Regions from separate parts of the Dysosmobacter sp. Phy genome, predicted to be linked through region 1. Evidence: predicted binding sites of a transcription regulator. Region 1 holds the regulator's gene; the other holds the start of a gene.
The links. The regulator HrcA, encoded in region 1, represses chaperone genes, less so after heat shock. The targets are predictions, from matches to a motif close to TGTTAGCACTCNNNNNNNNNGAGTGCTAACA.

Region 1 (4,006 bases):
CTGGAGGATCATGGCGCTGATCTCCTGGGGGGTGTAGTTCTTGCCGTCGATGCTGACCTTGTGGTCGGAGCCCATCTCCCGCTTGATGGAGGAGATGGTGCGGTCGGGGTTGGTGATGGCCTGGCGCTTTGCCACCTGGCCCACCATGCGCTCGCCGGTCTTGGAGAAGGCCACCACGGACGGGGTGGTGCGGTTGCCCTCGGCATTGGGGATGACGACGGCCTCGCCGCCCTCCATGACCGCCACGCAGGAGTTGGTGGTGCCCAGATCGATACCAATAACTTTAGACATAATGATTGCCTCCTAAAATCTATGGAAAAATTTTTATTACAAACAAATGGATCTTTGGAAATCCCAAATTCAAACCGGGCCAAAGGCCGCGGTCCCTGCCCGAGGGCCTCAGTTTGCCACCTGGACGATGGCGTGGCGGATCACTTTTCCGTTCATCTCAAACCCCGCCTGGAACACCTGGGCCACCACGCTCTCGCCGTAGGCCTCGTCGTCGATGTGCATGACGGCGTTGTGCTTCTCCGGGTCGAAGGTCTCGCCCAGGGCCGGGATCTCGGTGACGCCCAGCTTGCTCAGGATCTCCTGATACTGGTGGAAGATCATCTCCAGCCCCTTCTTGTGGGGATCGTCCTCACCGCCCTCGGCGGCCGCGGCCCGCTCCAGATTGTCGTACACCGGCAAAAACGCCTTGATGGTGTCCAGCTGGGCGTCCTGGTAGATGGTCTCCTTCTCCTTGGCGGTGCGCTTGCGGTAGTTGTCGTACTCCGCCGTCAGCCGCACGAACTGGTCCTTGACGGAGTCCAGCTGCTTCACCGCCAGCTCCATCTGCTCCACCTGTTCCCGGGTAAAGGTGTAGCCCTTCTCCTTCTTCTTTTTGGCCTTGGGCGCCTTCTCCGGCTCCTGGGCGGCGGCTGCCTCCGCCGCCTGCTCTGCGTCTTTCTGCTCCTCCTGAGGGGCCTCCTGGGGCTCCTGGTCGGGCAGCTTGGTCTCTTCGCTCATTCCTCTGGTTCCTCCTTGGGCGGTAATTCCTGTTGTTTTCCGAACAGCCGCGTCAGCCCCTCGGCAAAGCCGGTGAGGCGGGCGGCCACTGTGGCGTAATCCATCCGGGTGGGGCCCACCACGCCGATCAGGCCCCGCATATCGTCGCCGATGTCATAGCTGGCCACCACCACGCTGGTATCCTTCAGCGCGTCGCTGACGTTCTCCGGCCCGATCAGGATCTTCATGGGGCCCTCCTCCGGCATGGGGAGACTCTCCTTGCTGTCGGTGAGGAAGCTCATGAGCTGGTGGGCCTTGTCGGCGTCCCGGAATTCCGGCAGCTTCAAAAGCTCCTTGGTGCCGGCGGTGATAATCTCCCGCTGGCCGGCCTCCTCCAGCGCGTCCACGGCGTAGGCCACGGTCTGGCTCAGCAGCAGAAACAGCTGCGGCGGCACCTGGTCGGCCACGTCCATGAGCCGCTGGTTCATGGTATCGGTGCCCACGTTGGTAAAGTGGGTGTTCAGCAGATTCACCAGGGTGGGCATCTGCTCCAGATCCACCTTCAACTGCATCCGCAGCAGCTGGCTGCGCACCCGGTTGTCGCCCAGCATCATCACCACGATGCAGCTGCGCTCATCCACCGGCAGCAGGTCGAAGCGGCGGGCGGTGATCTTTTTCTTCCCGGCGGCGGCCACATAGGCGGGGTAGTTCACAAAGGAGCTGACCGCCCGGCCCGCCTGAGAGATCACCCGGTCCAGCTCCTCCATCTTCAGCTGGAGGGACTGGTTGATCTTCTCCGTCTCGGCCAGAGTCAGCCGCTGGCGCTCCATCAGCTCGTTGACGTAGAGCCGGTAGCCCTTGGGGGAGGGGATGCGCCCTGCGGAGGTGTGGGGCTGCTCCAGGTAGCCCAGCTCCACCAGATCCGCCAGCTCGTTGCGGATGGTGGCGGAGCTGACCTTGCCGCCCATCTCGCTGGCGATGCTGCGGGAGCCCACCGGCTCGGCGGTCTGGACATAGTCCTCCACCACGATCTTCAATATCTGTTTTTTCCGGTCCGTCAGTTCCACAGTCCGCACCTCTGACGCTTCCGCGGGATGTTGTAAATTGGTTTAGCACTCTCTTTCCCGGAGTGCTAAAAGGAGTTTACCACCGTGCCCTCTCAATGTCAACGGGTGGATATAAACATTTTGTAAACAAAAGGAAACTGTTTTGAGAATCTTTTTCCCCTGGTAGCTGCTGCCCGTCCCAAACGCAAAAACGCGGGCTTTTCGCCCGCGTTTTTGAAACGATCCAGCTGCCGCGCCATGTCTCTCAGGATTCCGCGCCGTAGTTCAGCGCCGCTGCCGCCTGCCGGACGGCGCCGGACATATACAGCGAGCCCAGGGCGCACACGGCGCCGCCGGGGCCCGCCGCCATGGCGGCCAGCTTCACGCCCTCCTCCACCGTGAGACATGCGCAGCCGGGGATACCGTAGGGCAGCCGCCGGCGCAGGGCCTCGGCGTCCAGGGCCCGGGGGCTGGGCGGCGTCACGGTGACCACCGCCTCCGCCAGGGGCACCACCGCCTCCAGCACGCCCTCCACATCCTTGTCCGCCAGCATCCCCAGCAGCAGCACGATCTTCCGGTCCGGGAACAGGGCCCGCAGGGTCTCCGCGGCGGCCGCGGCCCCCTGGGGGTTGTGGGCCCCCTCCAGCAAAATCACCGGGTCCGCCGGGCGGATCACCTCCATGCGGCCGGGCCACCGGGCCTGCGCCAGTCCGCGGCGAATCGCCGTCTCCGGGACGGCCCAGCCCTTGTCCCGCAGGACCTCCGCCGCCGTCACCGCCAGTGCCGCGTTGTGCAGCTGATACCGGCCGATCAGGCCCAGGCGCAGCGGGCCGTAGGGGGTGAGGTCAAACTCCGTGCCGGAGAGGGTCACCCGGCTGCTTCCCAGGCGGGCAAAGTCCACCTCGGTCAGGACAGCGCCCCGTTCCCGACAGACCCGGCGGAACACGGCGTCCGCCTCCGGGCAGCCCCCCAGGCTCACCACGGCGCCGCCGGGCTTGATGATGCCGGCCTTGGCAATGGCGATATCCGTCAGGGTGGTGCCCAGCACCGCCGTGTGGTCCAGGCCCATGGCCGCCAGCACGGCCGCCTCCGGCGTGTCGATCACATTGGAGGCGTCCAGGGCGCCGCCCAGGCCCACCTCCAGCACGGCGATGTCGCACTGCTCCCGCCGGAAGTGCAGCAGGGCGATGGCGGTGATGAGCTCAAACTCCGTGGGGTGGTCCGCCATGGCCTCGGCGGCGGGGCGGATCTCCTCCACCAGGGCCGCCAGGGCCGCCTCCGGGATCATCTCGCCGTTGATCTGGATGCGCTCCCGGAAGTCCTCCAGATAGGGAGAGGTGTTCAAGCCCACCCGGTAGCCGGCAGCCTCCAAAATGGCGGCAATCATGGCGCAGGTGCTGCCCTTGCCGTTGGTGCCGGCCACGTGGACGAACTTCATGCCCCGCTGGAGGTCTCCCAGGGCATGGAGCAGCGCCCGGATCCGATCCAGACCCGGCGCGTGGCGCTGCCACTGAAAGCTATGGATGTAGGCGACGGCCTCCTGACCGGTCATGGGCGTTCCCTCCTCAAAAGGTGATCCTGCCGTCGGTCAACTGCTGGGGTACCAGCCCCTGCCGCCGCAGAGCCGGCAGCACGCAGCGCAGCACCAGAGCCAGCATCAGGATCTGAATCGGCAGATAAATGAGGTTCTTTACTGCGCTGGTAGTCATGTAATATAGGTAGCCCTTGCTGTACAGCATGGCGCTCCACAGGGATCCCAGAAAAACGTTTTGAATGTTGGTGAGCGTTTTAGCCAGGATAATCCGCCGCCAAGTGATCCTGGCTCGGTAAAAAAACAGCGCATAGGTCAGGCAGCCCAACAGAGTCGTCAGCGCATAGCCGGGAAAATAGGGATAACCGCCGGATGAGAGAAAAAAGCTGAGGGTATCCTCCGCCACGGCAAACACCATGGCCACAAGGGGGCCGCACACCAG
Region 2 (4,006 bases), 210 kb from region 1:
GACCCCTTCTGCGGCAGCGGCACCATCCCCATCGAGGCGGCGCTGATTGCCAAGAACCGGGCCCCGGGCCTGGACCGGCGCTTCGCCGCCCAGAAGTGGAAGAACATGGACAGCAGGCTCTGGATGGACGCCGCCGACGAGGCCCAGGACAAGGAGTTCCACGGCACCTACGACATCTGGGGCGGGGACATCGACCCGGCGGCGGTGGAGCTGGCTGGCCACAACGCGGCCCTGGCCGGGGTGGACGAGTGCATCCGCTTTGAGGTGGCCGACGCCGCCAAATTCCACCGCGACAGCGAATACGGCCAGCTGGTGACCAACCCGCCCTACGGCGAGCGGCTGCTGGAAAAGCAGGAGGCCGGGGAGCTGTACCGGGCGTTCGGCCGGTCCATGGCCCAGATGCCGCCCAAATGGCGCATCCTGATCCTCTCGTCCCACACGGAGTTCGAGCAGTGCTTTGGCCGCGCCGCGGACAAGAAGCGCAAGCTCTACAACGGCATGATCAAGTGCGACCTGTTCATGTACGGCAAATAACCGCGAAACAGGCAGAGAGGGACGTTCTCTCCACGTATTACTTCTAACCTGAAAAAAGGTGGTGTATCCATGCGCCACATCTTCATCATCAACCCCGCCGCCGGAAACCGCGACCAGACCACCCGGATCTACGCCATGGCGGACCGGCTGCGGACAGCCCACGGCCTGGAGTGCCAGTGCCTGCTGACGGACCGGCCCGGCGGCGCAACGGAGATGGCCCGCCGTCTGGCGGAGAGCGGGGAGCCCCTGCGCTTTTATGCCTGCGGCGGCGACGGCACCATCCACGAGGTTGCCAACGGCCTGGCGGGCTTTTCCAACGCCGCCATGACCTGCATCCCCGCCGGCACCGGCAACGACTTTCTCAAGAACTTCGGCGCCGACATGACCAAGTTCGCCGACGCGGAAAACCTCTGGGACGGGGACCAGTTTCCCCTGGACCTCATCGACTGCAACGGCCGGTACTGCCTGACCATCGCCTGCAACGGCATCGACGCCCAGGTGGCCGAGAGCGTCCACCAGCTGGGGTCCTCCCCCCTGCTCAGCGGCCGGGGCAGCTACCTGGTTTCCGTGGCGGTGAACTTCCTGTTCCGCCAGCTCGGCCACCGTTGGACGGTCTTTCTGGACCAGGAGCGGCTGGAGGGGGACTACGCCCTGATCTCCATGTGCAACGGCCGGTACTACGGCGGCGGCTCCACCCCCGTCCCCGTTGCCCGGATGGACGACGGCAAGCTCCACACCATTTTGGTCCGCAGCGTCAGCCGCGCCACCTTCGCCCGGCTCTTCGGGGCCTACTCCGCCGGAAACGCCGACCGGCTGCCCCGGCTGGCCCGGATCTCCGACGCCCGGGAGGTGCGCATCCTGTCCCCCGGAGCGGACATCGTCACGTGCCTGGACGGGGAGTGCTTCCGGTCCCGGGAGGTGACCATGCGCCTGGCGGACAAACGGCTGAACTTCTTCGGCCCCAAGGGCTGCGATCCCAACGCCACCGCCCGGTGAGCCTCCTTTGGGAGGATTTACAAATTCTTCATAACTTTTGTGAATTTTCCCCTTTACAAACCGGATAGACTGTACTATGATAACAGCGTTAGCACTCGAGAGAGTTGAGTGCTAACGCTGAATTTCGTTTAACTTTTTGATAACTATAAGGAGGAACCCAACATGAAACTCACTCCGCTTGCAGATCGTGTCATCCTGAAGATGGTGGAGACCGAGGAGACCACCAAGGGCGGCATCATCCTCACCGGCTCCGCCAAGGAGAAGCCCTCCGTGGCCGAAGTCATCTCCGTGGGCCCCGGCGGTAACGTGGACGGCAAGGACGTGGTCATGACCGTGAAGCCCGGCGACAAGGTCATCACCAGCCAGTACGCCGGCACCAAGGTCACCCTGGAGGACGTGGAGTACGTGGTCGTCCGTCAGAACGACATTCTGGCCATCGTCGAATGACCTTCGGTCTTAAAGAGGGGACTGCGTCCCCCCTTTAGATCCCCCTCACCAGTGACGTCGGTCACTGGTGTGCGCGTCCCCCGGACGCGCGGGTCGGGGTATTTTCGCCAGGTACACGCCCCGGCGAAAATGATCTCATTTTCTTGATTTGCCTCCGGTAAATCAACCGGGGAAACCGGAGGTTGCCCCTGGCCCTCTTCCGGGGGCCGCTGTAAAACGTAAACTCATCTTCAAATTGGAGGTTTGATTATCATGTCTAAGCTCATCAAGCGCGGCGATGAGGCCCGCAAGGCTCTGGAAGCCGGCGTCAACTCTCTGGCCGATACCGTCAAGATCACCCTGGGCCCCAAGGGCCGCAACGTGGTCCTGGACAAGAAGTACGGCGCTCCCCTCATCACCAACGACGGCGTGACCATCGCCAAGGAGATCGAACTGGACGATCCCTTTGAGAACATGGGCGCCCAGCTGGTGAAGGAAGTCTCCACCAAGACCAACGACGTGGCCGGCGACGGCACCACCACCGCCACCCTGCTGGCCCAGGCCATGATCCACGAGGGTCTGAAGAACCTGGCCGCCGGTGCCAATCCCATCGTGGTGAAGAAGGGCATGGCCAAGGCCGTGGAGGCCGCCGTGGCCGAGGTCAAGAAGCAGGCCAAGACCGTGGACGGTTCCAAGGACATCGCCCGTGTCGGCGCCGTCTCCAGCGGTGACGAGGCCATCGGCACCCTGATCGCCGACGCCATGGAGAAGGTCAGCGCCGACGGTGTCATCACCATCGAGGAGTCCAAGACCGCCGAGACCTATTCCGAGGTCGTCGAGGGCATGCAGTTCGACCGGGGCTACATCACCCCCTACATGGTCACCGACACTGAGAAGATGGAAGCCGTTCTGGACGATCCCTATATCCTGATCACCGACAAGAAGATCTCCGTCATCTCCGACATCCTGCCCATTCTGGAGCAGCTGGTCCAGGCCGGCAAGAAGCTGATGATCATTGCCGAGGATGTGGAGGGCGAGGCCCTCAGCACCCTGATCGTCAACCGTCTGCGCGGCACCCTGACCGTGGTGTGCGTCAAGGCCCCCGGCTTCGGCGACCGCCGCAAGGAGATGCTGCAGGATATCGCCACCCTGACCGGCGGCACCGTCATCAGCGAGGAGGTCGGTCTGGAGCTCAAGACCGCCACCATCGACATGCTGGGCCGTGCCCGTCAGGTGAAGGTCACCAAGGAGAACACCACCATCGTCGACGGCGCCGGCGATTCCCAGGCCATCAAGGACCGGGTCGCTCAGATCCGCTCCCAGATCGCCGTCACCACCAGCGACTACGACAAGGAGAAGCTGCAGGAGCGCCTGGCCAAGCTGGCCGGCGGTGTGGCCGTCATCAAGGTCGGCGCCGCTACCGAGACCGAGATGAAGGAGAAGAAGCTGCGCATCGAGGACGCCCTGAACGCCACCCGCGCCGCTGTTGAGGAGGGCGTTGTCGCCGGCGGCGGCACCATCTTCGTCAACGTGATCCCCGCCGTGGAGGCTCTGCTGAGCACCGTGGAGGGCGACGAGAAGACCGGCGTCCAGATCATCGCCAAGGCCCTGGAGGCCCCCATCCGTCAGATCGCCGCCAACGCCGGCCTGGACGGCTCCGTGATCCTGGAGAAGGTCCGCTCCTCCGGCAAGAACGGCTACGGTTTCGACGCCTACAAGGAGGAGTACTGCGACATGGTGTCCTCCGGCATCATCGACCCCGCCAAGGTGACCCGCAGCGCCCTGGAGAACGCCGCCAGCGTCTCCGCCATGGTGCTGACCACCGAGTCCCTGGTGGCCGACAAGCCCGAGCCTCCCGCTCCGGCTCCCGCTGCTCCCGACATGGGCGGTATGTACTAAGCAAAAGGAACCCGTATGCCCCCGGCCAGATGGCCGGGGGCTTTTTCCGTGGGGGCTCGGGCGTTTCCTGGGGCCCCCGCAAAATCGAAGATTTTGTGGGGAGAGGAGGAGCGGCGGAGTGAGCAAGCCCCGCCGCATGCGTCGGGGCGCG

Region 2: the regulator HrcA is predicted to act here: its motif matches at 1,617-1,647, upstream of ACVDHE_RS07360 (co-chaperone GroES).

The regions. Positions count from the first base shown of each region.
Region 1 covers NZ_CM136997.1:1,295,470-1,299,475, reverse strand. Annotated here, with positions in the region: gene dnaK (molecular chaperone DnaK) at 1-291, opposite strand, end outside; gene grpE (nucleotide exchange factor GrpE) at 400-1,008, opposite strand; gene hrcA (heat-inducible transcriptional repressor HrcA) at 1,005-2,054, opposite strand; gene ACVDHE_RS06395 (bifunctional folylpolyglutamate synthase/dihydrofolate synthase) at 2,299-3,585, opposite strand; gene ACVDHE_RS06390 (folate family ECF transporter S component) at 3,599-4,006, opposite strand, start outside.
Region 2 covers NZ_CM136997.1:1,504,208-1,508,213, reverse strand. Annotated here, with positions in the region: gene ACVDHE_RS07370 (THUMP domain-containing class I SAM-dependent RNA methyltransferase) at 1-534, shown strand, start outside; gene ACVDHE_RS07365 (diacylglycerol/lipid kinase family protein) at 604-1,530, shown strand; gene ACVDHE_RS07360 (co-chaperone GroES) at 1,693-1,977, shown strand; gene groL (chaperonin GroEL) at 2,230-3,855, shown strand.